DNA from 3 places in the Oceanobacillus sp. CF4.6 genome. Region 1 is predicted to be linked to each of the others. Evidence: riboswitches for the same ligand, from Rfam matches in the RefSeq annotation. Region 1 holds a riboswitch; each other region holds the start of a gene.
What was found. Region 1 has a riboswitch for S-adenosylmethionine ahead of metK (methionine adenosyltransferase). Riboswitches for the same ligand answer to the same signal wherever they lie in the genome.
Positions count from the first base shown of each region.

Region 1 (11,257 bases):
AGTTTGTAGGCATCCTCCCGCTTTTTGGGATTATCCACATTTTCGATAAATTCAATTACACTATGGTCTGTTTCTTTTGTTTTTAACTCATACACGTTCGTTCCCTCCTCAGGAATTTTCCATTTTATGATAAAATTTAATAGTGAAATTAATAAATTTTGCAGTATTTCCACTCGCCTTCAGTAGCGCCTTGCACATCTCTTCTGAACCTCTTACCTGCTCCAATTTTTCATCGGCTAAATAGAGTCCAACAAGGCCCTGAACGATCAATTCATGAAATTTCCTGTCTGGAAGTTGTTTCACATGTTTGTTAGACTGCTTGATAAAGTAGATGAGGCGTTCCTTCATTTGTTGATCATCGGAATAAAAATGACAGAAATTCAGATCTCCCTCTACCATGTCTTCTTGCTGATCAATATAATAATCAAGCAGGATATGTAAGCCTTGCACGAATGGAAAATAACCATTATATATAATCTGTGATATGTTGCTATCCATTTTACCACCTAATGTATAGGATACAAGACAATAGATTCCTATTGTCGAACCCGCTGCTGCGGAATATTCATACCATGATAATTCGGGTGCCTTCTCTTTGTCTTCCTCATACCAACTTGTTAAACGGGGGATTCTCTCCTCTACCGTTACATGCTTATGTACCTGTAAATCAGCATACATTCCCTCTAATTTCCAGACCTGATCGATAATCGTTGAATAACCATCCAGTTCTTCAAGAATTTGTTGACATGTTCCTACGAGCTCTGTTAAGTATCCCCCGTCATTCTGATTTTCACGTAGACGGTAATAGTTCTTCAACTCCTTATTGTCAGGGTTCAGAGCGTCTTTCATTGCCAGATGCAATAGTCTGAAATCATGAGGATCAAGTGATGTGCTGCGATCACAAAGATTATCAAGATAGTCACTGATGGTCTGATAGGCAACAATGAAGCGAACCGCTGTTTTAGCATTCTCGCCCGCAAGGAGTGCATACGCACCCCCACCCTGACAATGAAACTTTTTGGAATCGATACTCGCAATTGCCTGTGACCTCAATTCCTTATCGGGAATCTGTTCCGCTCGATTTCTCCAATAATTGATTTCCTCATCCACCATCGGAAAAATTTTCTGAAAACTGGACCGCAGAAGTGAAATAACGTTGCCTGGTGCTTGATTCACATGGTTCCCTCCATTCCATACAAAATTCCATCATATTTGCTATACTAATTATATCACCAAAATGAATTGAAAAATACAAATGAAAACAGGGGGAAAAATCATGATTGACCACTATCATCATATTTATCCAAAAATTCATGATACTGCTTTTATCGCAAAAGATGCGGTGATTAATGGAGACGTCGAAATTGGCGAAGAATCAAGCATTTGGTTCAAAACTGTGATTCGTGGAGATATTGCACCTACCCGTATTGGCAAAAGGGTTAGTATTCAAGATCTATCCATGCTGCATCAAAGTCCTAATAACCCGCTTATTGTAGAAGACGATGTAACGGTTGGCCACCAGGTTACCCTGCACTCAGCCATCATCCGTAAAAATGCATTGGTCGGAATGGGGTCGATTATTTTGGATGGAGCAGAAGTTGGCGAAAATGCATTCGTCGGAGCTGGAAGTCTCGTCCCACCAGGTAAAAAAATCCCACCAAACACCATGGTAATGGGCAGGCCAGCCAAGGTTGTAAGGGAACTGAACGAAGAAGATTATGCTGAAATGGAACGTGTTCGAAAATCATACGTAGAAAAAGGGAAATATTATAAAGAGCATACAAATATGGGGCTTTATTGAAAAATGGAAAGGCTAAAGCGAATCGATTATCTACTTTAGAGGCAATTTGTAAGGCTTTAGAATGTCAGCCTGGGGATATCTTAGAATACCGAAGTGATGAAGAAACCTAACCTAAGATTAATAAAGACATTTATTCAAATTTAAGGCACAAATAGAAGAGCAATAAAACACAGTTGGGAGCAAGCACTACCCGTGTTTGTTTCCGGTTGTTATTATGTGAAGAATAGATAAAGTTATGGTTGCAATTTATATCAACTACAAAGATTAAAAGCAACACCCCATTTCGAATATAGCCTATAAATGAAAACCTAACTATAAATTAAACATCCCAAAGAACTCAGATTTGAATACGACTACTACAGTAGCAATGATAAATATCAACTGAATAAGTGTAAACAGATAATTATTTTTCCCTTTTAGATATTTCCATTCCATATAAGCCCTTATTAATTCTTGTACTGCCATAATGACCATACCAACTACGAATAAATACCAAGAAGTTTCCATACCAAAATCCGAAGAATCAGCAATCAGGTAGAACATAGCAATCAAATAAACCATAACAGAAATTACTCGTATTCTCTTATCATACTTTTTATGTGTATCATTAACATAATGATTCGAGAACCATTTCAGGCGTTCAACATTCAATAATTTTCTCATGATCCAATTAAAAATGAAAATGATTAGTGAAAGAGTCCCTGTTAGGATAGCTATTTTCAATATTAAATGATCGCCATTATCATAATAATACATAACCTACCCTCCCTTATTTCTATACTACCAAACTGTATTATAATAAAAAACTACTATTTAGTAATTCAACGTTAGAATCTAGTTTATTTCGGACTTCTGCATCGTTCTTTAACAATACTACAAAGAATTCATATTAGAAAACTTGGCATGCGCCAAGCCTTTTCGGCGAATGCCTTAGTTGCACTTATTGCAAGTAAGAAAGTTTATACTTTCTTACTTGCCAAAAAAGCCACACAGCCTTTACAGCGTTGTGTGGCTTTCTATCATACATTTTATTTCGTCATTGCTATTAATTCATCAATTTTGTCTGTTTTCTCCCACGGAAATAAGATATCCGTTCTGCCAAAATGTCCATAGGCAGCAGTTTCTTTGTATATTGGTTTTCGCAAGTCAAGCATGCGGATAATTCCTGCTGGGCGCAAATCGAATAATTTACGGACTGCATCTACAAGAACTTCCTCGCTAACCTTTCCTGTACCAAATGTGTTAATTGCAATGGACACAGGTTCTGCTACACCGATCGCGTAAGCCAATTGAACTTCACATGACTTTGCAAGGCCAGCAGCCACAATATTTTTAGCAACATAGCGTGCAGCATATGCAGCAGAACGGTCTACTTTGGTAGCATCTTTCCCACTGAATGCTCCCCCACCATGACGTGCATACCCGCCATATGTGTCCACAATAATCTTACGGCCAGTTAAACCGACATCTCCTTGTGGTCCACCAATAACGAAGCGGCCAGTCGGATTAATAAAGTACTTCGTAGATTCATCAAGCAAGTCAGCAGGAACAACTTTACGAATAACATGTTCAATCATATCTTTTTCAATTTGTTCCGTAGTTGTATCCTGGCGATGCTGTGTAGAAATAACAATTGTATCAATGCGAACCGGTTGATCATTTTCATCATACTCTATTGTTACCTGTGTTTTTCCATCCGGACGTAAATAATCCAATACATTTTCTTTACGGACATCCGCCAAACGTTTGGATAGTTTATGTGCCAGTGAAATAGGTAAAGGCATGTATTCCTCTGTTTCATCACAGGCAAAACCAAACATTAACCCTTGGTCTCCTGCACCAATTGCATCAATCTCATCTTCACTCATTTTTCCTTGACGTGCTTCCAGTGCAGTATCAACTCCACCTGCAATATCGGCAGATTGTTCATCAATTGCAGTAAGTACGGCACATGTTTCAAAGTCAAAGCCATATTTTGCACGTGTATAGCCAATTCCTTTGACCGTTTCTCGAACAATCGCTGGAATGTCTACATAGGTGCTTGTGGAAATTTCACCTGCAACTAATACGAGTCCAGTTGTAACCGTAGTTTCACATGCTACCCTTGCATTTGGATCTTTCTTTAAAATTTCATCCAGAACTGCATCAGATATTTGGTCTGCCATTTTATCCGGATGTCCCTCTGTTACCGATTCTGATGTAAATAAACGACGATTTGCAGCCATATGGCTAAACTCTCCTTTGTTAAATATTACGGAACTCTATATCAATCATTCTCTTCTATATTATTCAAAGTACCTTCAAAAGGTAAAACAATTTTTAGATGACCAGTTAAATATGTTTTCATTAAAAATAATTTTAATATCCTTAAAAAACAAAAAAAGCCTTTCCTTCAATGCATGAGGAAAGGGACTACTAGCTGGCCTTTCGCTCTTATTGTTCAAGGAAAAATCCTTGCATCAGGTTAGCACCTTTTCACCGTAGTGATGGTTGCTGGGTTTCATCGGGTCTGTCCCTCCACCGACTCTGAATAAGAGAGTATCCGTTCAAAATTTAGATTACCGAAACAATGGCAAACTGTCAACTGTTTTAAACATGTAAGCGGTATCACATAAAGTTCATAAATTTCTTGTTTAATTAGTATGGACTATTAATTTAAATGTGTTATACTAATAAGCATATTAAGATAAATAATCTGAAAAGTTATTTCATTATAACATACAATACCTTTAAAAAGGCAGGAGAGTTCAATATGAAAACTGTGGAAAAGTCATTACTAAAAGAGCTTTACACCCATCAAAATATTCAACCAAATTTATCGGTGTCACAATTAGTTGAAAAAATCTTAAGCCGTAATGAAGGAATTTTGACTTCAACTGGTGCAGTGTGTGCTTCAACTGGAACATATACTGGTCGTTCACCAGGGGATAAATTTATTGTGAACGATGAAGTTTCTAAAGATTTTATTGACTGGGGAAAAGTAAACCAACCTATTCGTGAAGAAGTATTTGATCTTTTGTACAGTAAAGTGATTGACTATTTAAAAGAGAAAGAGGAAATTTACCAATTTAAAGGCTTTGCCGGAGCAGATGAGAAATACCGTTTACCGATTCAGGTAATCAGTGAATACGCATGGCACAATCTATTTTCAAGACAGTTATTCATACCACCGACAGAAGAAGAATTAGATAATCATCAAGCTGAATTTACTGTTATTTCTGCTCCTGACTTTAAAGCAGATCCAGCGATAGATGGTACGAATTCAGAAGCTTTCATATTGATTTCCTTCAAGAAACGCATCGTATTAATTGGGGGTACGGAATACGCGGGAGAAATCAAAAAATCAATCTTCTCAATTATGAACTACCTGCTCCCACAGCGTAATGTGCTATCCATGCATTGTTCCGCAAATGTCGGTGCTGAAGGTGATGTCGCATTATTCTTCGGTCTATCCGGTACTGGAAAAACAACATTGTCGGCAGATCCTTATCGTCGTCTAATCGGTGATGATGAACATGGTTGGAGTCCAAATGGCGTGTTTAATATTGAAGGCGGCTGTTATGCAAAATGCATCAATCTCTCTGAAGAAAAGGAACCGCAAATTTTTAATGCCATTCGCTATGGTTCTGTACTTGAAAACGTGATTTTGGATTCAGATTCACGTATTCCAGATTATGATGATATATCTCTAACTGAAAATACACGTGCAGCATACCCGCTTGAAAATATTGATAACATCGTCATACCAAGTGTTGCAGGGCATCCGAATACAATCATTTTCCTGACAGCAGATGCTTCCGGTACATTGCCACCGATCAGCAGATTAACGAAGGAACAGGCGATGTATCATTTTCTTAGTGGTTACACGAGCAAACTAGCTGGTACCGAACGTGGCGTAACAGAACCACAGGCCACATTCTCTGCTTGCTTCGGCTCTCCATTCCTGCCTTTAGCTCCATCAAAATACGCAGAAATGCTTGGAGAAAAGATTGATATGTATGAATCCAGCGTCTTTTTGGTTAACACTGGTTGGACTGGTGGCTCCTATGGTAAAGGAAATCGCATGAAGCTTTCCTACACTCGTGCAATGGTCCACGCTGCATTGGAAGGTGAATTGAACTCTGTTGAAACAGTAACCGATGGCATCTTTGGATTGGAAATTCCCATGCATGTACCAGGTGTTCCTGATGAAGTTCTTATCCCTAAGAATACATGGGAAGATAAAGCTGCCTACCAAAAAGCAGCTGAATCACTTGCCCTTAAATTCCAAAAGAACTTTGAAAAGTTCACGTTGGCAAGTGACGAAATCAAGCAAGCAGGACCGTTGTATAAAGGTTAAAACTTAGTTTCCTCATCCCAAAAAGATTATTTATATGAGTAAAAGTCTTGGTCCGCTTTTGTGCTAGTAGCCGGTCTCCCGATGGAGGCCGGCTTTTTTATTTTGGATCTTTTCGTATACTTTGTTGCATTTTTAACCTTCTCAGTTTCTATAAACTGCGAAGTAACTGCTGGTTTTCTATCAGTATGCAGGAACTTCGGCGACCGCTCTGGGAAATACACTTCGCTTTTCGCGGGCGGCTGGTGAGCCTCTCTTCCCGTTGGAGTCTCCGTGTATTTCCCATAGCTAGTTAAGGTTGCTAACAATTACTATACTTGCGGGTGCTAAAATAACATCATACAACTTCACCAGTCCGGGATTGCTCTGGGCGGTGACTCCTACGGGAACAGCACGTGTCCGAAGACCCCGCAGAGCGATTTTCTCGAGGAGGCTGAGGCCGTGCCCGTGGAAAGCATCCGCCCAGAGCAATCCCGGACGGTAGCAAGAGCACATTTCTCCTGAAAATGATTTCTAACATGATAGAAGTTATGTCGCAGTTTATCTCGACTACGGAGCAGTTAACAACAATCCATGCGAAAAGTACTTTACTTTTTAATAGTATTTGAGACCTGAGTTGGGTGCGGTTATTTGGTTTTGTATGTAGCGTTCGATACACTGTATACCGCTCTTCAAATATGGGCATTCACACATTTTTCCCATATCGCATAAAATGTGTTGATAAACCATCACATATTTTGAAGGGAAAGAAATGTATGAAGAAAATTAGATTCATTGCTGTTTTGTCAGGTTTTTTCCTCATCTTCCTTTCGGCATGTAATGCTGCGGAAACAACGAAAATAAGTTTAGCAGAGGTTACGCGTTCTCTCTTTTATGCACCACAGTATGTAGCGCTTGAGAAGGGATTTTTTGAAGAGGAAGGCCTTGAAGTCGAGCTGCAAACAACATGGGGTGGCGATACGACGATGACTGCACTACTTTCAGGTGGGGCTGATATTGCATTGGTCGGATCTGAAACATCCATTTACGTGTATGCACAGGATTCAAGGGATTATGCGATTAACTTCGCACAACTAACCCAGACGGATGGTACTTTTCTGGTAGCAAAGGAGCCGAAACCTGATTTTACATGGGAAGATCTTGAAGGTAGTAACTTTTTAGGACAGCGTGTTGGCGGTATGCCTCAAATGGTTGGAGAATATGTTTTAAAGCAACATGGCATTGATCCACACGCAGACCTCGACCTTGTTCAGAACATCGATTTTGCGAATATTGCCGGTGCCTTTGCATCTGGGGATTACGAATATGTTCAATTGTTTGAACCCACTGCGAGTGTATTTGAAAAAGAGGGTCAAGGACATATTGTCGCTTCCTTCGGTGAGGAATCGGGGAAAGTCCCTTATACCGTCTTTATGACGAAACAAAGCTATATGGAAGAGAATGATAAAGCTGTGGAAGCATTCACCCGCGCGATTTATAAAGCACAACAATGGGTACAGGAAAACAGTGCGAAAGAAATAGCTGAAGTCATCGAGCCTTACTTTGAAGATACCGATTTGGAAATGCTCGCATCATCAATTAATCGCTATAAGAGCCAAGGATCCTTTGCCACTGATCCAATCTTGGATGAGGAAGAGTGGGATAATTTGAAAGCCATTATGGAAGAGGCTGGCGAACTTCCTATTGATGCCCCTTATAGTGACTTAGTGGATACCGACTATGCTGAAAGAGTCATGACGGATTAAAAGGAGGAGAGCTTGTGTCATTTTTGACTTTGGACCATGTCTCCCATCATTATTTCTCTAAAAATAGCTTTACAAAAGCATTAAATAATATTTCCTTAACCGTTAAAGAGGGAGAATTTGTCGCAGTGCTTGGACCGAGTGGTTGTGGTAAGTCTACCCTTCTCTCCATTATCGCTGGCATCATCCGGCAAACGGAAGGAAATGTTTTACTTCAGGGAAAAGCAATTTGGGAATCCGAAATGGATATTGGTTATATGCTCCAGCAGGATTACCTCTTTCCTTGGAAAACGATTATTGATAACACGTTGCTCGGTCCTAAAATTAATAAGATTCATACCATGGAATTAAAGGATAAAGCAGTTCAACTGCTCGATGAGGTTGGCTTAAGAGATGTATCTAAAAAATATCCAAATGAACTCTCTGGTGGTATGCGTCAGCGTGTAGCATTAGTAAGAACGCTCATTAATGACCCAAAAATTTTATTGCTTGATGAACCATTTTCAGCACTTGATTACCAGACAAAACTGAATCTGGAGGATCTCGTCGCAGATTTACTGAAATCCTATCATAAAACCGCGGTACTTGTAACACATGATATTGGAGAAGCAATCGCAATGAGCGACCGCATTGTTATGATGAATGCCAATCCGGGGTCAATTGCCAAAGTATATGATGTTCCCATCGAGCTTCGAAACGAAGTCCCTTTCATGGTAAGACGTCATCCAAAGTTCCAGATTCTATTTGATAAGATTTGGGATGAACTCGAAGCAAAGGGGTCTGACAAAAAGGCGGTGGAAATCTCAAATGAATGATCGCCAATTATTTGAAAGGTATCAACGGGGTTTAAAAAGGGAATCAAAAATCATTTTCAGTTGGCAGCTAAGCATTCTAGTTGTGTGTATCGGCCTCTGGGAAACAGCCAGCCGCTTCTATTGGATCGATCCATTGTTATTTAGCTCGCCGAGTAAGGTTTTGAACCTGCTCATAACCCGATTTGCGAATGGTTCTATTTTTACCCATATACAAATAACTCTTTTTGAAACGATCATTGGGTTTATCATCGGAACAATCGGTGGAATTATTATCGCTACGATGCTCTGGTCATCCGGACGATTCGCAAAAATTATGGACCCCTATCTTGTTATATTCAATGCAATGCCAAAAGTAGCTCTCGGACCAATTCTTATTGTAGCACTCGGTCCCGGCTATCTTTCTATTATCGCTATGGGGTTCATCATTTCGGTTATCGTAACCACCTTAGTTGTCTTCTCCGCATTTAATGAAGTTGACCCAAACTATGAGAAAGTACTGCGGAGTTTCGGTGCAACGCGATGGCAATGCTTCAAGGAAGCCATTTTTCCAGCAGCCATGCCAGCCATGATCTCTACTTTGAAAGTTAATGTTGGCCTTTCATGGGTTGGCGTTATTGTCGGAGAATATCTAGTATCCAAACAAGGTCTTGGATATTTAATTATCTATGGATTTCAAGTATTTGATTTCACCCTCGTTATGTCAAGTCTTGTTATCATCGCTATCTTGGCAGCAATAATGTATAAGTTGGTGGAAAGGCTTGAGCGTTGGGTAATCAGAAACAGAAATATATAGCTTGATTCTTCAGGCTGTAAGTTTCTGTTTTTATTTGTGGATCGATATTGAGGAAAATGGAAGAATTTTAATAGAACAAAGACCACATCCACCCAGATGTAGTCTTTGTTCCATTACATTTTATTCGTTTTAATGTATTTCATGCAGTTTTCCAGAACGCCGTCTTTCATAATAAAACTGTATTTCTTGATATATTTGACTTTACCAGGGATATATTTGAGCAAAATAGGTCCTTCTGTTTCGTAATAGGTTTCCTGTTCTGTCAGTTTATCGATTGTAGCAAAGTAAACATTTTTTATTACCGTATCGCTTCTGCCATCTACCATATACTGACCAACATAATTAATATCCTGGATGGTACCGCCTGTTTCTTCCATCACTTCTCGTACGGCTGCTTCTTTAGCTGTTTCTCCTTCTTCCACTTTCCCACCTGGAAACTCCAATCCGCGTTCACTGTGTTTGGTTAAAAGCCACTGCCCTTTATGCCTGCATATCACCCATACATGCATGGGGCTCTCTGAAAAGGGGTGATCTTCAAAGGAAAGCTTTACTTCATTGTTGTAATAATCTCTGAATGTTATCAAATAATTCAACTGCCTTTTTTGCTGGTTGGAAAGTTAGTTATATATGATATTTGTAATTTTCCAATCGTTATCAAATGTAAATTCCAACTCCAGCGAGTAGTTGCCATCAAGATCAGTATGGTTGTCCTGAACAACTTTTACCGTTGAAGCGTCCACTGTTATCATATCATAATCATTTTCTTCAAGAAACCATGGTGGCGTTTCTGTTGGCAAAATATACATACCATCTGCTTCCTCACTGTAATAAAAGTCAACAAATTCCTGTGCAGTTTCCTTCGTTGTCACTGTTTCAAATTCTCTCAGAAGTTCATCTTTTGTATCGAAATGAATTACTTTATAATTGGCATCGATATCCTGTACGAGAATATCCATGAATTGATTTGTTAAATTTATTACTTCCGCATGGGTTAATTCCTGTTCTCCCTGTGTTTTCACTACTTCTTTAACGGAAGATAAAGTTTTGATTTGTTGGTGATCATTCGCAAATACCTGCTCCTTATTCACAGTCAGATTCCCCACCAATAGGAATAGCGTAATGATTCCTATTGGTATAACCCACTTTAATTTCATATGATGTTTTTTCATTTTAAATCCCCCTGGTCGTTCATCAAGTGTTATGTGCTTTTTCTATTCCTTTTATTCCAAGAGATTAAACATGTTTTACGAATTATATTCCAACATTTAGCTACATATGATTGTCCGATAAGATTCCCATGGATTCAATATGGGATCTTGTCTGTTCATCCCCAAGTTGATGGAGCATTCTAAATGCTTCTGTGATGTTGACATCATATTCATCGTTGGCTTTGTCATTATGATATGGAACGATTGGAACATGGGCACGTATAAACGAATCAACGCTTGCTCCGTGCATGTTCTCCATTGTGGCTCTTAACAAGGCTATATCTTCGGAACTTGCGTAGATTATATAATCATCATTATTTTGGTAGCGGTTCTGAGAGATTTCGCCAGTACCAATGTTCACATAATATTTTCCCTTTTCCAATTCAAGCACCTCCTGTCTTTAATTTGGCTCATTTACAGAAATTTAACCAAAAAGAGCATTTGCCCATCGTCAGGCAAATGCTCGTATGTTACTTATTATGGTTTTTCTGGATCATCATTGATAAAGGGATCTGTATCATCGATAGTCTGTTCCGTTGACTTATTAAGATTCACTTCTGTA
Region 1 is NZ_JBIMEX010000002.1:5,666-16,922, forward strand. It holds gene ACHABU_RS03630 (DUF1801 domain-containing protein) at 1-95, opposite strand, end outside; gene ACHABU_RS03635 (tetraprenyl-beta-curcumene synthase family protein) at 109-1,176, opposite strand; gene ACHABU_RS03640 (gamma carbonic anhydrase) at 1,277-1,801, shown strand; partial or broken gene ACHABU_RS03645 (helix-turn-helix domain-containing protein) at 1,792-1,911, shown strand; gene ACHABU_RS03650 (DUF4181 domain-containing protein) at 2,114-2,557, opposite strand; gene metK (methionine adenosyltransferase) at 2,830-4,026, opposite strand; SAM riboswitch class I at 4,232-4,338, opposite strand; gene pckA (phosphoenolpyruvate carboxykinase (ATP)) at 4,554-6,140, shown strand; gene ACHABU_RS03665 (ABC transporter substrate-binding protein) at 6,893-7,882, shown strand; gene ACHABU_RS03670 (ABC transporter ATP-binding protein) at 7,897-8,694, shown strand; gene ACHABU_RS03675 (ABC transporter permease) at 8,687-9,487, shown strand; gene ytkD (RNA deprotection pyrophosphohydrolase) at 9,601-10,071, opposite strand; gene ACHABU_RS03685 (hypothetical protein) at 10,105-10,656, opposite strand; gene ACHABU_RS03690 (hydrolase) at 10,757-11,077, opposite strand; gene ACHABU_RS03695 (mechanosensitive ion channel) at 11,173-11,257, opposite strand, start outside.

Region 2 (11,257 bases), on a different contig from region 1:
CTTTCCTTAGGTTGTGTAGTTATTACCTGCTTTTTTTCAACCTTTTTAATTTCATTATTTCCAGTTGATTTGCTGCTTGACTTCCATGTGCTGCTTTCAGAACTTTCTGTAGAAAAATGGGTAGTGTTTTCTTCTTCATTTTCCACTACTTCCGTCAATTCCTCTTCTTTCTCTTCTGACACTTCCACCGATTCTTCTTGAATGGAAAACCGATCCATATTCTGCAATGCGATAGATCCCGCATTTTCTCTTTTTACAAAAACTGTTGGAGTAAATATCTCCACATTTTCATTATTGGGGCTGAGCTCCTGTACTTCCGTTTCCGTCTCAGTGATAACAACATTCCTTATTTCTTCGTCTTCCTTGTCGCTTTTTTCATATTCATTTTTTGTAGCTTCAGCACGATGAATACCGGCACTCACAACTATAAAGAAAGCAACCAATGTCAACACATTAATGATTATCAGTTTTTTATTCTTCATTTTTCAGCTCCTATATCGTTTTTGTCTGTTATTACCGATATTTAGTATTTATCCTATTGTAAGCCTTAATTGGTATATTTTTCAAACCTTTTCAGCTATTTAATCCCATTTAAAGTTTAGTAAAATAAAAAAACTGCCCAATGCAGGTTCAAGACCTACTGGGACAGTTCTTTTATAAGCTTTATATCGTTTTTTTCTTGCTGGAAAAAGCTTTTCCTCTTTCCATCCACTTTTGTTTTGCTTCAATTTTGTTATTTTGTCGAGTTTCAGCAAGGACTGGGAAATCATTTTCAGCAAATTCCTGAACATCTTCCCAGTTTGGGAAAAATAAAACCTTTACATCTTTTGACCCATTATCAAGACGTCGATTATTTAAACAAACACCGAAAATTCTATCTGATTTTGCAAGCATACGGTTAAAAAGTGCGGGTTGCTTTTCCTGATTTCGATAAAGCTCGTGGACTTTCCCCATATAATGTGAATCGTAATCACTGAATGCTGCATCACCATCAATGCACCTACTGCTGTGATATACTTTTTTATTACTCGCATAGATCCATATAAGTGTGCCGTAAACTAGGTTTTCCTTCGTACTTACGATAACTTTTTTCATGTGTATCATCCTTCTGTTTCGAGGAAAATTAGCATCGTAAATATAATTCTTCAAGATATCCGTTTAATGAATTATGCTACCTCTACTTCTTAGTATACACCATTTGGCAACTAAAAGCTTGAAAAAATATTCCATGCGCTCATACCCTTTATTATTTTGAGAAATCCATTTTCCAACTGTAATAGTCATTTTCTGCATTCTCTTCATAGCTTAAATAAGCATTGAATTTTTTTCCGTTTTTGCTTGTTAGTCCCCTTACGTGGGTTTTATTATTCTTCAGCAAATCCTTTACCATTGTTTTGGTTGGTTTCTTTTTCATTGTTGCTAAAAACTTATCATTTTTCCAAATGACAAATTTACAGCCCTTTTTCCAATTACTGCAACCAAAGCTTTTATATCCGTCTGTTATTTTCCCACCACATTGTGGGCAAATCCCTAATACTTCATTAGTAGCTCTAGATGAGCTTACTTCTTTAATAATAATTGCTTCCCCATTTTTAATCGTTTCTACTGAATTATTCGTAAAATGAAAAACATGATTAAGGAATTCCTTTTTGCTTGCTTTTCCTTTTTGAATATCCGACAATGCTTTCTCCAGTCGCCCGGTAAATTCCAGGTCAAACAAATCATGTACAGGGAAAGTTTCAACAAGTCGCTTGCCAAGATCAGAGCATAGCAGATTTTTACTATCTGTCGTAATATAACCAACGTCTTTTAGTTTCTTGATTGTTTCTGCCCTTGTTGCCGGTGTTCCTATACTAAACCCTGTTAAAATGCTTCCCATTAATTCTTCACTGTCATCTTCTTCTTTGAAGCTTTTTCCACATGTTTCCATTACACGTAGTAAGGTTTGCTCTGTATGGTGTTTTGGCGGCTTGGTAACATGAGAAGTCACCTCGGAATCTATTAAACGAACACGGTCTTTCTCTTCAACCAATGGTAATAATGTATCCTTGGATTGGATCTTCTCGACTTTTTTCCAACCCTCCACAAGCTGTACCTTCCCTTTGGAAACAAAAACTCCACGCAGATCATTTCCATCGATTTTCGTGATTAGCTTCGTTTCTTCATATTCGGCAATTGGCATAAATTGCATGATAAAACGGTTTTTAATTGCTGTATAAACAATATTTTCATCCGCAGAAAGTCGTTTTGGCTTTAAGTAAGTTGGAATAATGGCACTATGGCTTTCCACTTTTGCATTATTAAAGACTCTTTTTGATTTTATAAACTTTATTTCGTTCCTATATGGCAAATCTTCGGAATGCGTCTTTAATACAGTAGCTGTTTTACCAACAATACTTTCTTCCAAGGCCATACTGGATGTTCGTGGATATGTAATATATTTTTTTTCATAAAGCGCTTGGGCCACTTTCAATACTTTATCCGATGTCCAGCCTCTGAATTTATTCGTGATATACCCTTGAAGATTGGAAAGGTTGAATAAGAATGGAGGAAACTCTTTCTTTTTCTCCACCTGTTTATCAATGATTTCAGCTTGCTTATTTTGTATAGCATCATGAATCGCATTCAAAGTTTCCCTTTTCTTAAATTTTTCCTCCTTGCCTTCCATATATGTACCTTCATATTCATGATTATTCTGGGTCTGAAATGTTGCTTTCAGCTTAAAATAATCTTCCGGCTTAAAATTTTCAATTTCTTTATCACGATCATAGATTATTTTGAGTGTGGGTAATAAGACCCTGCCAATGTTTAATGCTTTCCCTTTTCCTTTTTGATATTTTAAGGTTGCTACAGAAGTTAAATTAATGCCAATCACCCAGTCGGCCCACTGCCTGCTGATTCCAGCATCCCGAAGCGGCTTCATAGCAGTATTTGGTTTTATTGTTTCCAAACCATGTAAAACTTCATTTTGCGTCCATTCATTTAACAAAAGACGATAAACTTCAGCTTTTGGCTTCACACCACCGCGGTAAATAATACTGTCTCCGATTAACTGACCTTCTCGATCATAATCACATGCAGAAATAATTGCATCTACATCCTGTCGTTTCATTAGAGATTGAATTGTTTTGAGCTGCTTGGCTGCTCCAGCATCAGACTTTGCTCTATTTAGCGGACTGCTCTTCACTTTATATTTAAAATCAGATGGGATAAAAGGAAAGTTATCCATTTTCCAGCTTTTCATCTTACTGTCATAATCCTTAGCATCATAAAGTTCAACGAGATGACCGAAAGCCCATGTAATAATATGGCCGTTTCCTTCAAAATAGCCGTCTTTTTTCGTTTTAATTTTTAATGCGTCTGCAATGTTTTTTGCAACGGATGGTTTTTCAGCTAGTATTAATTTCATAAGTCAACCTCCAAATAAAAACACACGTTCGTTCATTTCATTATAAACGATGGCGTGTGTTTTTGAAATAGCATTTCCCTATATTTCTTACTAAGGCTACAAAGGAACACTGTGTGAATAAACATTGCGCAGATGAAAAAAGAATTGATCTAAGTCAATTCTTTTTTCTTTTTCCTATTTAAAACAGTTCCCTTGCCAATAAACGATAAACTTCCAATCGTTTTTCCTGCGAGTGCGGGATACTGCAAATCATTGCTTCATCAAATCCGTATTGTGCTTGTTCTTCTTGTAATTGTGTTGCCACTTCTTTAGCTGATCCTACTAAATGCAATTTGCGATCTTTTTGGATGGTCATTCGATCGATTTCAGTCAACGGGTAGTCTTCGGCGGCTTCAGGTGTTAATGTTTGTCCTATGCGCCCTTTCGAAAGCCATAATCGGGATATATCTTGTGGTAGCGCCTCAAATTCAGCTTCTTCTTTTGTTTCAGCAGTGGTAACCATGTATGCCACATTAATTTCCGGTTTCTCCATAAATACGGATGGCTGAAAATGATGCTTGTATGTGTCTAAAATCTCTTTTGACATCTCCCCATTAAAAAATTGCGCAAAAGAATAGCCAACACCCATTTGTGCCGTTTTTAATGCACTGTTACCGCTTGATCCCAGCATCCATGCTTCTGGCAAGGTTATTTGGGATGGTGTTGCAACCATTTTGTACAAGCTATCTTCCGGTACTTCATCATTGATTAATTTTAATGTTGTCGCAAATTTTTCATACATATTGTTTAACATCGGCTGACGCCCTTCGGATAGCGCATATATAGCATCTCTATCGCCACCCGGTGCACGACCGACGCCAAAATCAATCCGCCCAGGAGAAAAGGCACTAAGTGTTTTGAACACCTCGGCTAGTTTTAAAGGCGAATAATGCATCATCATAATGCCACCAGTTCCGATGCGTATACTTTTTGTTTTAGCAGCCAAACGGGCAATCGTTACTTCTGGCGCTGAGCTAACATGAGTTTCTGTCCCATGGTGCTCAGCCATCCACAATCGGTGATAGCCTAACTCATCTGCCAAGATAGCCAATTCTTCTGCTTTTCTCAATGCATCTACAGCTGTATTTCCACTCGTTACAGGTGCTTGATCGAGTACACTTAATTTCATATGTAACCATCCCTTTCTTCTATTCTAATTTACTCTTTATATGCTTTTTGATCTTTCCGGATTTTTAAAACACGATTTGAATAATTCTACAACAGTCGATTTTTATGGGAATATATTCATTGTAAGGTGAATTTTTTCACTTGTCTATTCAGACCAAGCAGTGTTGTGGGGAAACTAGTACAATTGTTTAAATAGAGGAACTAAAGGAGTATTATTCTATCATTATATCTCATCAAATGATTTCATCCGATTGTAGTTATAACAAGAATTAATCTGGTAACAGTCTCCTTCCCTTACCTTGGGGTAAAATGAAAGTGGACTGTCTATAATAATAGACAGTCCACTTTGTATGTTATTTCATATCCGGTTCCGGCAGATCGTCGGACTTTCTCAACGCCCATAATGGTGTATCAAAAATGTACGGTGGAGCTGGGGGAAGTTTCGGTGCTGGTGCCAATGGAACTGGGTCCTCAACATAATTAAACGTTCCACAGCCATCCATACTTGGGCCGTGCGCCCATCTTCCAGTAGCACTTTCATTCCCCATGGAAAAGTTGAATAATGTGTAGGCTACTTCCTCCTTTTCCAATTCCCTTGGGAACGTACTCGGCACAACGATATTTTCTTTTTCTTCCAGTTCTCTGATTGCGGCATACCACTGATTTTGATGCATGGTATCTCTTGCAAGTAACCAGGAAAGCATATCTTTGACACCACGATCATTTGTCATCTCATATAGACGTGCAACTTGAAGACGTCCTTGTGATTCAGCAGTCAGATTCATTCGAAAATCTGCAAGCAGGTTTCCACTTGCAATAATATAATTTGCTGTCCAGCGATTCCCCATACTATCCGCCGGCATGGCACCTAAACCGGACACAATTGCATGTTGTGGATTCATTCCTCCTAAAATTGCTGCCACCATCGGATCCTTTGCAGCATCTTCCAATTCAATATCAGGAGCACCGTCCAAAAGTCTTGCAATCATGGTTGCAAGCATTTCCACATGGGCAAGTTCTTCTGCACCGGTATCCATCAATAAATCTTTATATTTTCCATCGCCGCGCGTGTTCCAACCCTGGAATAAATATTGCATAGCTACTGACATCTCACCCCATTGACCCCCGAGTACTTCTTGCAGTCTCCCAGCAAACACGGGATCTGGACGTTCCGGCTTTGCGTGGTATTGCAATTCTTTGACATGATAAAACAATAGAGTCACTTCCTTTAAATTAATTGCATATCTGGTAAGTCTATAGGCAATAAACCACCCTCTTTATTAGGTATTCATATAGCATCCTAAAAGTGCTTGCTTCTTTCCTTTACCTTTCCATATATGCAATATATTCAGGAGAAATATTATATTCTTCTTGCTTTTTTTAATTTTATATTGTAAGCTGAAAGTATTATTTAGAAAAATTACATAAATTAGTTTAATCTCTTATCAAGAGAGACGGAGGGACTGGCCCTTTGATGTCTCAGCAACCAAACCATGCAGGTTAAGGTGCTAATTCCAGTAGGCGTTTGTATTTCTGCCTAGAAGATAAGAAGAATGCATACATATTAGGGCCTTCTTCTTAGTTGAAGAAGGCCCTTATTTACATTTGGAGGTTGAAAAATGTCAAACAAAAGTATTGAAACAAAATTAGCTCAGTTAGGAAATAAAAGCGATGAGAAAACCGGAGCAATCAATCCACCCATTTATTTATCAACAGCTTATCAGCATAAGGGACTTGGACAATCCACTGGCTATGACTATACGCGAACAAAAAATCCTACTCGTAACATTTTGGAAGCAGGGATTGCTGAATTAGAAGCCGGTGATACAGGTTACGCCTGTAGCTCCGGGATGGCAGCTATCCAATTAGTCCTCTCCCTTTTCCGGTCTGGTGACCATTTAATTGCACCCGAGGATTTATATGGTGGAACATACCGTATGCTGGAACAATATGCAGATATCTATGATATTAAAACAACCTATGATACATTTGACGATATTGAAAAAACAGAGCAACTAATAACACCCAATACGAAGGCAATATTTATCGAAACGCCAACAAATCCATCGATGCAGGAAATCAATATCAGCCTGTATGCAACGTTGGCAAAACAACATGATCTACTATTAATTGTGGACAATACATTTTTAACGCCTTACTTGCAGCAGCCAATCAGTCTCGGTGCTGATATTGTCATTCACAGTGCCACAAAATATATTGGGGGTCACAATGATGTTTTAGCAGGGTTAGTCGTGGCTAAAGGTGAAGCGATTTGTGCAAAATTATCTCTGAATCATAACGCAAATGGTGCCGTTCTCTCCCCATTTGATTCCTGGTTGCTAATCCGGGGCTTAAAAACATTGTCCCTCCGAATGGATAGACATGAGGAAAATGCTAGAATCATTGCTGGATATCTAAAAGAACACCCCGCCGTTACAAAAGTTCTTTATCCCAACAAAGGCGGCATGCTCTCATTCTGCCTAAAAAAGAGCAAATATGTCGATCCTTTCTTATTGAAGCTACAATTGATTGTTTTTGCCGAAAGCCTTGGTGGTGTCGAAAGTTTTATTACGTATCCAACCACACAGACCCATGCAGATATGCCAGAAGACGAGCGATTAAGACGGGGCATCAGCAACGAACTACTACGTTTTTCCGTAGGTATTGAGAATGTGGAAGATTTAAAAGCGGACTTACAACAAGCACTATCAATTTTGGAATAGGAGGATGTTAAAAATGAGTCAACATAATAATCATTTAGAAACAAAATTAATTCATGGCGCACAAAGAGGAGAAACACAGACAGGGGCGGTGAATGTTCCTATCTATCTTTCTTCCACTTTCCATCAAAATAGTTTTGAAGAATTTGGACCCTTCGATTACAGCAGATCTGGAAATCCTACCCGCCAGGCGCTCGAGGAAAAAATCGCTGAACTCGAAGGCGGAACACATGGCTTGGCATTCTCTTCTGGGATGGCTGCCATCTCGTCCGCACTATTACTCTTATCTGCTGGTGACCATGTAGTAGTGACAAAAGATGTGTATGGTGGAACTTTCCGATTTGTATCAGAAGTTTTAAAACGATTTAATATCGATCATACGTTTGTGGATTTAACGGATCTTAATGAAGTGTCAAGTGCAATCAAACCGAATACAAAAGTGATCTATGCGGAGACCCCTTCCAATCCTTGTATGAACATTACTGATTTACCAGGACTTATAAAAGTTGCTAAAGCAAATAACTGTCTGACTTTTGTTGATAATACATTTATGACACCACTTTATCAGAATCCACTTGATCTTGGTGCAGATATTGTGTTGCATAGTGCAACTAAGTTCCTTTCCGGACATAGTGATGTGATTGCTGGATTGGCAGTAACAAGAAATCAAGAACTCGGCGAAAAATTAGCTTTTATCCAAAATTCATTTGGATCCATTCTTGGTGCACAGGATTCGTATCTCTTACTTCAAGGGATTAAGACACTCGGCGCTAGGTTGAATCAATCCAGTAATTCTGCCGGGCGTATTGCTGAATACTTCAATAAGCATTCCTTTATTGAAGAAGTCTATTATCCAGGTCTTCCTTCCCATCCTGGATACGAACTGCATAAAGAGCAATCGACAAGTAGCGGAGCCGTTCTTTCTTTCCGATTGCCAAATAAGGCTGCTGCCAAAGCATTTGTTGATCATGTCCGTATTCCAGTTTTTGCTGTAAGTCTTGGTGCAGTTGAATCAATTTTATCATATCCAGCTACAATGTCTCATGCTGCAATGCCTAAGGAAGAACGCGAATTGCGTGGAATCACAGATGGACTGCTTAGATTCTCTGTAGGTCTTGAGAATGTTGATGATTTAATAGCAGATTTTGCCCAAGCACTTAAAGTTGCTGAAAAAGAAGCAAGTGCTGGAGTTACCGTTTCTTAATATCGTATTAAACCCGAACTACCTAAAAAAGCCCCGACTTTCTAAGTCAGGGCTTTTCCTATTAAACTTCAGCGGCCTCAGGCAATCTTCCACCTAAATAATTTGCTATTTCCAGCATACCGTATTTTCCGCTTTTTGCTTCAGCGTCACTATTATAGTTTGTGTTTGTATTAATATCGTACGTAAAGATATTTCCGTCTTTATCCTCGATAAATTCAATTCCGGCTATTTGAATATCGTTGGCTGCAAGCATTTGCTCATATTTTTCCAAAACTGGGTGGGTGAATCCTTCTCTGATTTCGAACATATCCGGTATTGATGCTTCTTCGCCAACTGGGCAGAACATGTCATCGATTCTACATGCGTCTGCCGGACATAGTTCAAATCCCTCAGATGTGTCGACTCGAACAGCATAAACAAATTTTCCACCAACGAATTCACAACGTGTAATGAATGATTCCGGTGATTCGATATATTCCTGGATTAGAGTGATTCCGTCTACAGGCTCCTCGAAAGTTGGTCCCTCTACATAGTTCCGCAATGCTTCCAATGAATCGAAAAGCTGAACTCCAAGTCCTTTCCCTGCACGATTATGCTTTGTAATAAATTTCTTTCCTTCAAATCCTTTAGCTGCCTTTAATATTTCACCTTTACCGACTGCTGCTACCGTTTTCGGCGTTTTAATTCCATATTTCTCAAGTTCTAAATACTGCAATACTTTGCTTACTTCCAACTGAAGAGCACGACTGCCATTGATGACCGTTCTCCCATGATGTTCCAACCAAGAGAGTATTGCGCTTGTTAATTCCGGAGAGAAACGGTGGCCACGTGTATGTGATGATGCACTCATTCGGTTATAGAAAATTCCTTCCGGTGGTACAGATGTAAGGTCAACCATTCCATTTTCAAGCAGCCAATCTTCATACGGTAGTCCTAATTCTTCCAGTCTATTATTTAAATGCTCTGTCCATTCATTATTTTCGTGAATTACATATATTTTACTCAACTTTTAATCAATTAAAACCAAGTAATTCAATATATATTAGGTGATATAGTTTATAGTATAGTACTGCACCGAAAACCGTGTTTGATAAGTAATGCAGAAACTGCGCCAAAATAGCAGGGATGAATAGTTGTGGGGAAAAAGAGGTTGCTCCTGAATTTATAGATTTTGTATTTATGAAAGGCACTTTAAAACTCTAAATTCACGTCCAGCAATAACTTGTAGGCATGTATTGCCGGACGTGCTGCTAACTAATATAGAAAATATCAAATTAGCCTTCAATCAATCTAAGGTTATTCACCCGCCATTTTAGCCATTGATATTCACGTGTTTTTCTTGGGAGAAATTGACGTATATCGTCTTCATGATACCCAACCTGAAGTCTCTTTTCATCAATAATAATTGGACTTCTAAGTAATCTTGGGTAATTATGAATGATTTCAAGCAATACCTGCAACGAAAGATCATCCAAATTCAAATTAAGATCTTTATAAATCTTTGATCGGGTCGAAATAATTTCGTCTGTACCCTCGACTGTCATACGAAGAATCCCCTGGAGTTCACTTACGGTTAATGGATCTCGTAGAATATTCCGTTCTACATAAGGAATCTCATTCTTTGCAAACCATTGTCTTGCTTTCCTAGTTGATGAACATGCTGCTCCATATATTGTAGCAATCATATATCCTGCTCCTTCGTTTCATATTTTTGCACTTTAATTTTCTTTGCTTCATTTAGAATTCATTCTCGTTTGTAAAGTCCATGTTTTAATAGATTCATCTCAATATTAAAGTTTTCAATAGCCTCCTCATCGGATAATTCCTTAGAGAACTTTTCAACGAAATTGCGAAAAGCTACCGCTGTAATAATTTGCATAATATGAAATAAATCTTTGTCTTCTTTAATATTTAAACGGTCCTTATTAACCAGTTCCTTCATTTCATTTAGATGCTCCGCGCCATGAGCAGTATCGAATACATCCGTAAAGGTATTTTCAACTTTATGTGTTACATTTAACATTGCATTTTTTAAAAATTTATGTTCTTCCTCATCCGGCATTTGTACAAGAAAGTCATAGTACATTTCAATTGTCGCTTCAATAATATCTCCATTATGCTTTTTTAATAAGGATATAAAATTATTTTTTCTCTCTTTTGTCTCTTCGCTCAATAAAAAGTAATAAAGATCCTCTTTGTTTTCAAAATACTGATAAAAACTTCCTCTTGGAATTTCAGCTGATTTAATAATATTGGCAATGGATGCTTGAGATAATGGTACTCTTGCAAACTCTTTTTCAGCTGCTTCCAATAATGTTTTTCTTTTATGATCAGGAAGGTTAAAAAATGTTTGTTTCGGCAATGGTCTTCCTCCAACCTCTCATGAAGTGACATGATGTCATATATTTATAATTATATAATAAGAGACGCCGTGTCACTTGTCAAAGAATATGATGACATTGTGTCACTTCACTATATTTACCTTAGCATTTAATTGTGGGATAAATATGGGAAACCATAAAAAAAATAATGAATTACCTAAACAGGAAAGTAGCTAAAGAATAGAATCGGCCAATACGTTTATTGCATAAAAAGAAATTAAACAGACATTTAATAACTCCTAGCAATTCTGTAAATCAAATTGTAAAAAGGAGACATCGCAATTTACTTTTGCGATGTCTCCTCGGTTTCTAATAGGGGTTATGTTCACTCGTAATCTTTGCTAATAACCTTGCTTCAACCTTGCTTCGCTACAAT
Region 2 is NZ_JBIMEX010000005.1:78,194-89,450, forward strand. It holds gene ACHABU_RS09790 (hypothetical protein) at 1-482, opposite strand, end outside; gene ACHABU_RS09795 (hypothetical protein) at 664-1,095, opposite strand; gene ACHABU_RS09800 (DNA topoisomerase) at 1,247-3,409, opposite strand; gene ACHABU_RS09805 (LLM class flavin-dependent oxidoreductase) at 3,588-4,577, opposite strand; gene ACHABU_RS09810 (manganese catalase family protein) at 4,930-5,790, opposite strand; SAM riboswitch class I at 6,016-6,127, shown strand; gene ACHABU_RS09815 (methionine biosynthesis PLP-dependent protein) at 6,196-7,299, shown strand; gene metC (cystathionine beta-lyase) at 7,313-8,500, shown strand; gene ACHABU_RS09825 (ATP-grasp domain-containing protein) at 8,562-9,506, opposite strand; gene ACHABU_RS09830 (Spx/MgsR family RNA polymerase-binding regulatory protein) at 9,775-10,185, opposite strand; gene ACHABU_RS09835 (TetR/AcrR family transcriptional regulator) at 10,245-10,862, opposite strand; gene dacB (D-alanyl-D-alanine carboxypeptidase/D-alanyl-D-alanine endopeptidase) at 11,237-11,257, opposite strand, start outside.
Region 2: linked by a shared signal. The riboswitch ahead of ACHABU_RS09815 (methionine biosynthesis PLP-dependent protein) and the one ahead of metK (methionine adenosyltransferase) in region 1 are both predicted to bind S-adenosylmethionine.

Region 3 (11,257 bases), on a different contig from region 1:
GCAATTCCCGAACTGATGCGGATATTAATGGATGAGGAAGGTTTTAGTTGGGATAAGGCCTGGAAAGTAACGACGAATGTTTTCGCATATACCAACCATACGACATTATCGGAAGCGCTTGAGACATGGTCCATGGAGATGATGCAGAACCTGCTGCCGAGGATATATATGATTATCGATGAAATTAATGAAAGATTTTGTAAAGGGATCTGGTTTGATCATGAAGCGTTAAGAGGAAAGATTCCGGAACTTGCAATAATTGCAGATGATCGTGTTCACATGGCAAGGCTCGCAATTGTAGGTAGTTTCAGTGTAAACGGGGTCGCTAGAATTCACACGGAAATTTTAAAGAAACAGGAAATGAAGACTTTTTACAGCCTTTTTCCTAATAAATTCAATAATAAGACAAATGGAATTACGCATCGACGTTGGTTGTTACAGGCCAATCCAAAAATGGCAGACTTAATAACGGATGTTATTGGCCCACAGTGGATCAAACGACCAAAACAGCTGATCAGTCTATTAAAACATTCCAATGATAGTGCTTTATTGGAGAAATTTGATCAGGTAAAACATGAAAATAAAAAAGTGTTAGCCAATTATATTCATCAACATTTAGGTATAACCGTCGATGAAAGATCTATTTTCGACGTGCAAATCAAACGGCTACATGAATATAAACGACAGCTTTTAAATATATTCCATGTCATTTATCTTTATAATGAATTAAAGGAAAATCCAAATCAGGATATGACACCACGTACATTTATCTTTGGAGCCAAAGCTGCTCCAAGTTACCATTTGGCGAAGGAAGTTATTAAACTGATAAACACAGTGGCATCCATCGTCAACTACGATCCGGTTGTAAAAGACAGGCTGAAGGTTATCTTTATGGAAAATTATAATGTTAGTCTGGCAGAAAAAATTATTCCTGCAGCGGATATCAGTGAACAGATCTCTACAGCCAGTAAGGAAGCTTCCGGTACAGGAAATATGAAAATGATGATGAACGGCGCACTAACTCTTGGAACCATGGACGGCGCTAATATTGAAATACATGATTTGGTTGGAGATCAGAATATGTTTATTTTCGGTCTAACAGCTGACGAAGTACTGCATTATTATCAGCATGGGGGTTATCATGCAAGAGATATTTATAATACCGATGACCGGGTTAAGCGGATATTGGATCAATTGAATCAGGGGGAGTTCGGGGCGCATAATATAGAATTTAAAGATATCTATTATAATATTTTGTATCATAACGACCCTTATTTTGTACTAAAGGATTTTGAAGCCTATTTGGAAACACATGAACTCGCAGAGCGTGCCTATCGTGATCGAATGACCTGGTTAAATATGAGTGTGACAAATATTGCCTACTCGGGGAAATTCTCCAGTGATCAGACGATTCAGGAGTATGCGACAGATATTTGGAAGATAAAGCGGGTGTGAAAAAGATTGATACCCAGCCATAATGTGAAATGAAACATAATAAAAGCCACCAATTTTATAATTAATTGGTGGCTTTTATTGGTTACTCTATGACGTCAACGTAACTTTCTTAGCTGCCTTTATGTTTACTGCGCCTGATAATGCAAGAGAAACGCTAGTCTCCTGAATGAAATTAGTAAGTACCTTTTCTACACCTTCCTGTCCACCCAGTGCTAAACCATACACGTATGGTCTACCTAGTAAGACGGCATCTGCACCTAATGCCAATGCTTTTACAACATCTGGCCCGCGTCGAATACCGCTATCAAGCAGAAGAGGAATTCTTCCATTCACCTCTTTAGCAATTTTGGGAAGAGCTTCAATGCTAGAAACAATCCCATCCATTTGCCGGCCCCCATGATTGGAAACGATGATACCGTCTATCCCAGCTTCGATGGCAAGTTTCGCATCTTCCGGGTGCAGAGTCCCTTTTATTAGAACCGGTAGGGAGGTTCTTTTCTTTAGCTCTTCTACATGCTTCCAGTTAAGTGCAGGATGAAAAATGTTAGTTAGAATTGATTGAATAACAGAATCACTGTCTTGACTTGGCAAGGAATCCAAGAATACCTTATCGTTAATATAATTTGCTTTTCCATAACCTTCTTTTAGTGGAGAGAAGCTATTACGTATATCTTCTTCCCGCCATCCCAGCATGATCGTATCGACGGTTAAAACTATGGCTTCGTAACCGGCCTCTTCAGCTCGGTTTACCATGCTATAGGAGATATTTTCATTATTAGACCAATATAGCTGGAACCATTTTGAACTGTCGGGAGATGCTTTTCTTACTTCTTCAATGGAAAAGCTGGAAACAGTGCTTTGAATAAATGGCACCTGATGTGAAGCAGCAGCTCTCACGACAGCTAATTCGGCATCTTCATGCGCTAACTTCAACATTCCAACTGGAGAGAGCAAAAAGGGATGTGGATACGTACGGCCGAATAACGTAATACTTGTATCGGCAGCAGAAACATCATTTAAATACCTCGGCACGATCGACAACTTATCAAAGTCTGTTGTATTTATCCTTAATGTTTCCTCTCCACCTGCTCCTGACCGTATGTAGCCAAATGCCGCTTTAGGTATTACCTTACTTGCGGCAGCTTCAAGATCAGAAAAATTAAGGGGGAAGGCTTCGGATGAAACAATCTGTTGTATAAAGGAATCTTCTATATTGTTGATTGTCAAAGTGGTCACCTCATCAAAGTATATTCAAAAGCATTAATCTTTTTTCAATCTTGCTGCTAGTCTATTCCCAATGGATTGGATACCTTGTACGATGATAATTAAAATAAAGACAGTCACGTACATAACATCCACTTCATAGCGAAGATGTCCAAAACGATAAGCTAAGTCACCGAGACCACCAGCACCAACAAGTCCTGCCATTGCTGTAGCCCCAATTAAGCTGACCGTGGCAATTGTCAGCCCCAAAATAATAGCTGGTCTTGCTTCTCTTAACATAACATTCCAGATAATTTGTCTAGTTTTGATTCCCATTGCTTTATAGGCTTCAATTACACCGTTATCCACATCGAGTAATGCAGATTCAATTAACCTCGCAATATATGGGGCGGCATTGATAACCAAAGGTACGATAACACCTTTCACGCCAATAGATGTTCCGACAAGCAGTTTTGTAAATGGCAGAATAAAAAACAGCAAAATAATGAATGGAACAGATCGAATAACATTAATAAATAAATTCAATATTTGATAAATCCATTTATTTTCCAATGATTGTCCAGGTCTGGTTAGAATTAATAATATAGCTAAAGGTACTCCAATCAGAATGGCAAAAAAGAGGGAAATAAGGACCATTTGAAATGTCTCTACTACTGCTTCCGATATGATGGGAAACCACTCTTCAATAAACTCATTCATTTGTTTTCCCCTCCAATTCTTCTGTAGAAACACCGTTATCATCTAAAAATTTCAAGGCATTTGCAACTTCTTGAGATTCTCCAACTAGATGTATGACCAGGTTTCCAACAATTCCATTTTTCAATTCCATAATATTGGCTGTTAATATATTTGGTTCTACTTTAAATCGATGGCTCACTTGAGCAAGCAGGGGTTGTCCGGTATTTTCGCCGATAAATGTCAATCTTGTAACCGTACCGTTTAATTTAAGCTGCTCTATTAAGCTATCAGATAATTTCCGTTGTGAGATTGTATTTAAAAATTTCTTTGTCGTTTTTTCTCTGGGGTTGGTAAATAGATTAATTGCTGTTCCTTGTTCAATCAAATCCCCATTTTCTATCACATATACATAATCACAGATTTTTTGAATTACATTCATTTCGTGAGTGATGAGTAGTATAGTTATTCCAAGCTCTTCGTTAATTTTTAAAAGTAAATCGAGAATGGAATTGGTTGTTTCTGGATCAAGTGCACTTGTTGCTTCGTCACTGAGTAAGATTTGTGGTTCCTGTGATAATGCTCTTGCAATCGCAACACGTTGTTTTTGTCCTCCTGATAATTGAGAAGGATACGTATGTTTTTTTTCTAATAAGTCAACAATACCCAAATATTTATCTACACGGGTCTCAACCTCTTTTTTGTCATAGCCAAGAAGCTTAAGTGGAATTGCGATATTATCATAAACCGTGGCCGTTTTCAGCAGATTAAAGTGTTGAAAAATCATACCAATTTTTTGCCGCGTTTTTCGTAATTTTTCCTGGGACATAGAGGTCATTTCTACTCCGTTTATGGAAACAGTGCCACTGGTTGGTTTCTCAAGTAAATTAACACAACGAATTAAGGTACTTTTACCTGCTCCACTATAACCAATTACACCGTGAATTTCACCCTTCTTCACATGAAGGTTAACGTCATTTAGTGCTTTGACAGCTCCATTTTTAGAAGGAAATACTTTCGTGATGTTGTCTAGTTTAATCATGTATGTAACATTCCTTTCAAAAGAGGCTGGCATCATGATGAAAACCTCTATTTTAGTATTCCTTACCCTTGAATTAAAAAAAGCCTCTCATTATAAAAGGAGAGGCTAGTAAATTATAAATTCACGTTCCTCTCTCATCTTCCAAAACGTCATGTTTTGCTGGATTTAGCACCTTTCTATGTATAACAATAAAGGTTGCCGAGCTTCAACGGGCCAGTCCCTCAGCTACTCTTGATAAGAGATTTATTTATTTGTTTCGAGTTATTAAATAAAGTTACATTATATCAATCATTTCGTCAATACTTATTTTGAAAAAAGGATAATCCATTAACACATCCTTATAATCAAAAGGTTATGGCTTAAATATATTTAGCTTCTCAATTCTGGAGATGGCTTCTATGATGCGCCCTTCATCGACAAGTAAGCCAATTCGTACATATCCCTCTCCAAACGTTCCAAAACCATTTCCAGCTGCAACCGCGACATCTGCTTTTGCCAACAGATAGTCTGCAAATTCCTCGCTTTGAAATCCCTCCGGTATGGGGAGCCAGGCAAAGAAGGATCCTTTTGGTGCGTTTACTTTCCACCCGATCCGATTACATTCATTAATTAATGTGTTCCGTCTACCTTCATATAAGTTAACCAGTTCATCGACACATTCCTGACTACTAGACAAAGCAGTTGCAGCTGCATGTTGAAGGGCTGGGAAGATACTTACAAATAAGTGATCCTGTAAAAGATTGATCGCTTCAATCATTTTTGCATTACCTACAGCAAAACCTACGCGCCATCCAGCCATATTATAGGTTTTTGATAATGTATACAGCTCAATTCCAACTTCCTTTGCACCCTCTGCCTGCATGAAACTGACTGGTTTATCACCATCAAATCCAATGGCGCCATAGGCAAAATCATGAACAATACCTATATTATTACACTTTGCCAATTGAACAGTTTCATCAAAAAATGCAAGAGATGCTGTCGCTCCGGTTGGATTATTCGGGTAGTTTAAGTAAAGTAGTTTCGCCTTTTCTTTCTGTTTATCCGTTAGTTCTTTATAGTCAGGCAAAAATCCATGCTCACTATGTAAAGGCATCGTATCATAGGTGACATTTGCTATACCTGCACCAGACAAATAATCAGGATAACCGGGGTCGGGAAGTAGAAACAGGTCACCCTCATTCATTAAGGCCAAGGGTAATTCAACTAAACCGATTTTTGTACCAAATAAAACAGCAATCTCTGAGTCGGGATCAAGATCTACATTGTATTCCCTTTTATAAAAATCAGCTGCTGCTTGCTTGAATTCATCGGTGCCTCTGAATGGTGAATATTTATGTGTATCTGGATTTTCAACCGCTTTTTGCAATGCCTGGACAATATGCTTCGGAGTTGGTTGATCCGGATTTCCCTGGCCAAGATTAATCACATCCCGTCCTTCAGAAACTGCTACAGCAACTTTTTTTACTAAGGTTGCAAAGAATTGGGAAGGTAGTTTAGTTAAACGATTCGAAATTTCCATTATAAAACACCTCATTTACAATTAGTTCAAATAATTATCTAAATATTATATCCTTATATAACTTATGTTTATAGTAGAACATATTATTAAATTAATATCCAACAGAAATGCTTTGTTTAATTTACGAAAATTGTCACATAAATTTCCTGCGATATATTGCATTTTGTTGAAAAAGGTAGTATGATATCTTCATTGAGACATTATACACAGCTCGCTAAATATTTTGAAAATTTAATAAAGTATTTGAGCTTACAACAAGGGGGAACAACTTATGAAGGACAAGCTACCTTTTTCTTCTTATATGGCAATCGGATTTATGTTATTTGCATTATTCTTTGGAGCGGGCAATTTAATTTTCCCTGCTCAATTAGGTCAAAACGCAGGAACCAATTTATGGCCAGCGGCATTTGGGTTTTTAATTACTGGTGTAGGACTTCCATTACTTGGGATTTTGGCAATGGGCTTCTCAGGCAGTCGAAACTTGCAGGAGCTTGCAAGCAGGGTGCATCCGATATATGGCATCTTTTTCACTGCATTGCTTTATCTGACAATTGGACCGTTCTTCGCTGCTCCTAGGACTGGAACAGTAGCGTTCGAAGTAGGGATCGCTCCATTTGTGAGTGAGGGGTCACAACAAACGGTATTGCTTATTTTTACCATTATCTTTTTTGCCATTGCTCTTTTATTCTCCTTATTTCCAGCGAAAATCGTTGATAACGTAGGTAAATTATTGGCACCATTCCTTGTAGTATTGCTTGTAGTTCTCTTGCTGGTTGCATTATTTAATCCAATGGGTTCGATTCAGGCACCACAAGAAGCATATCAAAGTGGAGCATTTATGGGCGGATTCCTAGAAGGATATAATACGATGGATGCATTGGCTTCCCTTGTATTTGGTATTATCGTTATAAATGTCATACGGTCGCTGGGGGTTACTTCTAAAGGAGAAATTCTTAGGGCAACAGCTAAGTCAGGAGTTATTGCAATTTCACTTCTTGGAATTATTTATGTTGGTATTGCTTACCTAGGAGCAACAAGTACTAGTGTTCTAGGTTTATTTGATACAGGTGGCCCGGTACTGAGTGGTGCGGCATCCCATTACTTTGGAATGTTTGGATCAATCATGATGGCTATTGTCATAACATTGGCCTGTTTAACAACAGCAATCGGGTTAATTACAGCAAATGCTGAATATTTCCATACACTATTTCCAAAAATAAGCTATAAAGTGTTAGTTGTGTTTTTCTCCACATTAACGTTTGTAATTGCAAACTTTGGATTGGCAAATATTATTACTTATTCGATACCGGTATTAATGTTCCTATATCCATTAGCAATCGTACTCATGTTGCTTACATTTATTTCTCCGTTGTTTAATCATGCGAGAGTTGTTTATGTTGCAACCACTGCAGTTACATTCTTGATTAGTATTTTTGATGGTTTGAAAGCATTATGTGATTCACTTGGTATAGATTACTTTAGCTGGATGAAACCAGTAGTGTCCTTCTATGAACAGGTCCTTCCATTCTATGATCAGGGCCTTGGCTGGTTGCTGCCGGCATTAATTGTAATCTTAATTACAGGACTAGCCTCAAAATTGCAGAAAGTAAGTAGTGCTCAGGAAGCATAAAAAAGCACATGAACGAAAAACCTCTTATACAGAGGAAAACAGGTTTTTTCATTACTGAACTTTCGCAGCAATAAAATAGGTTCAAATAGGTAACTGGGGTAAACTTAGGATGTTTCTACTAATCATCTCTCCTTGCTAAACTTGGTAAAAATAAGGCTGTTTACGTAATGTTTATTGCTTTTTAATCATCGCAGAGTTGAGATAAAATACGAACTAGGATAAGTTACTTCGGCGACCGCTCTGGGGAAATATACGAAGACTCCAGCGGGAGGAAAGGCATCGGTGAGACCCCGCAGTGCGAAGCACGAGGAGGGCTCACCAGCCGCCCGCGGAAAGCGAAGTATATTTCCCCAGAGTTGGTTTTAAGCTTACAAACTGATAACTGCATTAGTGATTTATAAAATTCAAATCACCGAGCTTCACCAGTCCGGGTGAGCGGCGGGCGGTGACTCCTGCGGGAACAGCACGTGTCCGAAGACCAGAAGAGTGGTTTTCTCTTCGGGGCTGAGGCCGTGCCCGCGGAAAGCATCCGCCCAGAGCGATCCCGGACGGCGGGATAAGCAGTTACTTCGCAGTTTATAGAAAATGCGATGAAAAAAAGAGCTTTGGAATCTCGATGTATCCGGAACTGATTAGTGCAAACAGTTCATCCAAAGTTAACTTGAGCAGTTTATCACGAGCCTTCCTAATTCTATCAAGGATAATTTATCCATTTCGAAAGTTGAGTTCATTATATTAGAAAGTATAGTTTTTTTTACTCTATAAAGTTTTCGGGAAGGGTAAGCCCGTCGCAATTCCAGAGTTTAAACTGTGATGGACTGATCGTTATCGCCGTAATCTACATCAATATCAATTCAATACGCTCCCAAAAAGTTTTCTTTATCTCAGGCGAATGACTGTTCGACAATTGCCTTTAGAACATCGTAATATTACGTAGCCAGTTTTCTTTCATAACGGATGAAAGGGTTGTTGATTCACCGTTTTTCATCAGTTCGATAATTTCCCAGTGTTCATCAACCGACTTTTCAGTCAGTACAATGGAATTGTGATAAAATTGCCTTCTTACATGTGCCTGTAAAGCTTCTAAGATGCTGTCTATGTATGGATTATTTGCTGTAGCGACTATTATTTTATGAAATTGTTCATCAATTTTTAAAGCAGAATAATAATTTTCTGATTGGATGGCATCGGCAAACCGTTCATTTGTTTGCTTTAGTTGTTTCAAAGTCTCTTCATTTAATTTAGGAATGGCTAATTCTGCTGATAATGATTGTAATGCTGCTAGTGGAGGCAGAAGTTGTTTAATAGATTCCTTCTCTACTTCTGTTACTTGTGTAGCTTTTCCTGGGTACATTTTTACAAACCCTTGAGACTCCAGTAACTGCAAGGATTCACGGATGGGTGTTCTGCTGACACCTAATGCATTGGCAAGTTCGGTATCGTTTAATTTCTCTCCTGGAAGTAACGTTCCATCTATAATCCACTGCTGAATTTGGTTGTATGCGTTTTCTTTTGCTGATAAGCGAATTGGTTTTAAATGATCAGTTGGTATTGGCAATATAATTCACACCTTCCTGGAAAATGATAAAACTCCTACTAGGAGTATACATGAAATTGCTTTCAATTGGAATATGCAATATATCACAATAGTGATATTTTGGAAGTGTCTGTAAAAACCTGGGAAGTTTGAGGTGTAATTATGAAACGTGTCGGTTAATGGAAAAGGGACTTTGATAATTGTCTAGGACTGCGGAGTTCCAATTTATTTTGGGATGAGTATTCGTAGTTCAACCTTAAAAAAAGTCATGAAAAAAAGATATACCGTTGAGAAATCCGGAATATCTTTTCTATCAATGTTTACTCTGTTATATCCTTTAAAAAGTCCGACCAGCCTTCAATCCTTGGAATGTTTTGTAAGTGCCGATTATAAGCTTGGTCTTTCACATATAATTTGGTTGAGCCCGCTAGAAGCGTTTGGAGAACAGCGGGTTTATCATCCACATAGTAATCAAGCTTCAATTTTTGTATGGTATATATCTTTTCTTCGTCCTTCATACCGTAGAAAAAGTGGTTATCCTGTACCGGGAATCCTTGTTCTTTTAACCACTCTTTTGATCTTTCTCCATGTTCTTTGGGGCGTGCTGTAATATAGTAAATCTCATGCCCTTCTTTCTCAAGTGCTTGTAAAGTTTCAACCGCACCAGGGAAAGGAGGACAGGATGTATAATAGATTTCTTCCAGGGAGCTGTTCCACATTTCATTCCCTTGTTCATCTGACATACCAAAAGCTTCATGTATCTCGACCCGCTTTATATTGCTAAAAACTTCGATGTCGATCGCTTTCTTTAATTTTTCATTATAAATATGAAATGCATGTTCTCTCAAATTAATTAGTGTGTCATCAATATCAAATCCAAATTTCATAAATAACCCCTCAGGTATCGTATTAATTATGATAGCTCGGATAACCGACAAACTTGAAGTCTGGTCCAATCCGGCTTATATCTGTATGTTCCAAATCAATGGCATCTTTCATCAAGTCAATACCTGCACCTTCAAGAAACGTAGGTGCGTCTTTCCCGCCAATTAATTTCGGTGCAAAATAAAGGACTACTTTGTCAATCAGTTTATTTTTGAGGAACGAAGCATTTATATTCCCGCCACCTTCGATTAACAGGGAGGAAATGCCTTTTTCCCCTAGCTGTGTGACCACATCAACCGGATCTGTATGTAGGGTCCCGCTAGTTTCCAATACAGTTATGTTCCGAGCTTCCAGTGCCTTTCTTTTTTCTTTATCATAGTCTTTACAAGTAAAGATTATTGTTTCTGCTTGGGTATCAGTAATAACCTGTGATTCTAAAGGAATTCTTAACTTGGAATCCATAATGATGCGAATAGGATTTCGACCATTCGGAATTCGGGTCGTTAATGCTGGATCATCTTTTAATACTGTATTTATTCCAACAAGAATTGCCATGTTTTCATTTCTTAATTGATGAACATCCTGTCTTGCTTCCTCTGATGTAATCCATTTGCTGTTAGAAGTATGGGTTGCAACTTTTCCGTCTAATGTAATTCCTGATTTTAATGTAATAAACGGCTTCTTTGTCACAATATGTTTATTAAATACTTCATTCATTTTTTGGGATTCATTTTCCAGTACCCCGGTAACGACCTCGATACCTGCATCTTGTAATATATTAACTCCATTACCGGCTACAATTGGATTTGGATCCAGGGTGGCAATAATCACCTTTTTAATACCTGCTTCTGCGATTGCTACAGCACATGGACCTGTTCTACCGTGATGAGAGCATGGTTCAAGCGTGACATAGATTGTCCCACCTTTTGCATTTTCACCAGCCATCCGTAATGCATGAATTTCCGCATGCGGCTCACCAGCCTTTAAGTGGGTACCTATACCAACGATTCGATTATCGTTAACAACAACCGAACCAACGAGAGGGTTAGGATCTGTTTGCCCCTTCATTGCTTGTGCATTTTTTAATGCGAGATCCATATAGAACTCATCATTAATCATTGGAGCAAGTCCTTTCTTCTTCTAAATGTCCCGATTTTATTACTTTCGTTTGCAGGTATTTTTCGTTGTACTCAGAGACATCCCCCCATAAAGGTGTGCGTCCTGCAACAAGCATCCCTGAGTTTACCAATGCTTCCATCTTCTTCGGATTATTAGTAATTAACGTTA
Region 3 is NZ_JBIMEX010000018.1:35,834-47,090, forward strand. It holds gene ACHABU_RS19680 (glycogen/starch/alpha-glucan phosphorylase) at 1-1,455, shown strand, start outside; gene ACHABU_RS19685 (alpha-hydroxy acid oxidase) at 1,543-2,682, opposite strand; gene ACHABU_RS19690 (methionine ABC transporter permease) at 2,716-3,378, opposite strand; gene ACHABU_RS19695 (methionine ABC transporter ATP-binding protein) at 3,371-4,396, opposite strand; SAM riboswitch class I at 4,528-4,637, opposite strand; gene ACHABU_RS19700 (pyridoxal phosphate-dependent aminotransferase) at 4,749-5,918, opposite strand; gene brnQ (branched-chain amino acid transport system II carrier protein) at 6,190-7,548, shown strand; gene ACHABU_RS19710 (GntR family transcriptional regulator) at 8,462-9,106, opposite strand; gene ACHABU_RS19715 (5' nucleotidase, NT5C type) at 9,406-9,972, opposite strand; gene ribD (bifunctional diaminohydroxyphosphoribosylaminopyrimidine deaminase/5-amino-6-(5-phosphoribosylamino)uracil reductase RibD) at 9,995-11,089, opposite strand; gene ACHABU_RS19725 (GTP cyclohydrolase II) at 11,082-11,257, opposite strand, start outside.
Region 3: linked by a shared signal. The riboswitch ahead of ACHABU_RS19695 (methionine ABC transporter ATP-binding protein) and the one ahead of metK (methionine adenosyltransferase) in region 1 are both predicted to bind S-adenosylmethionine.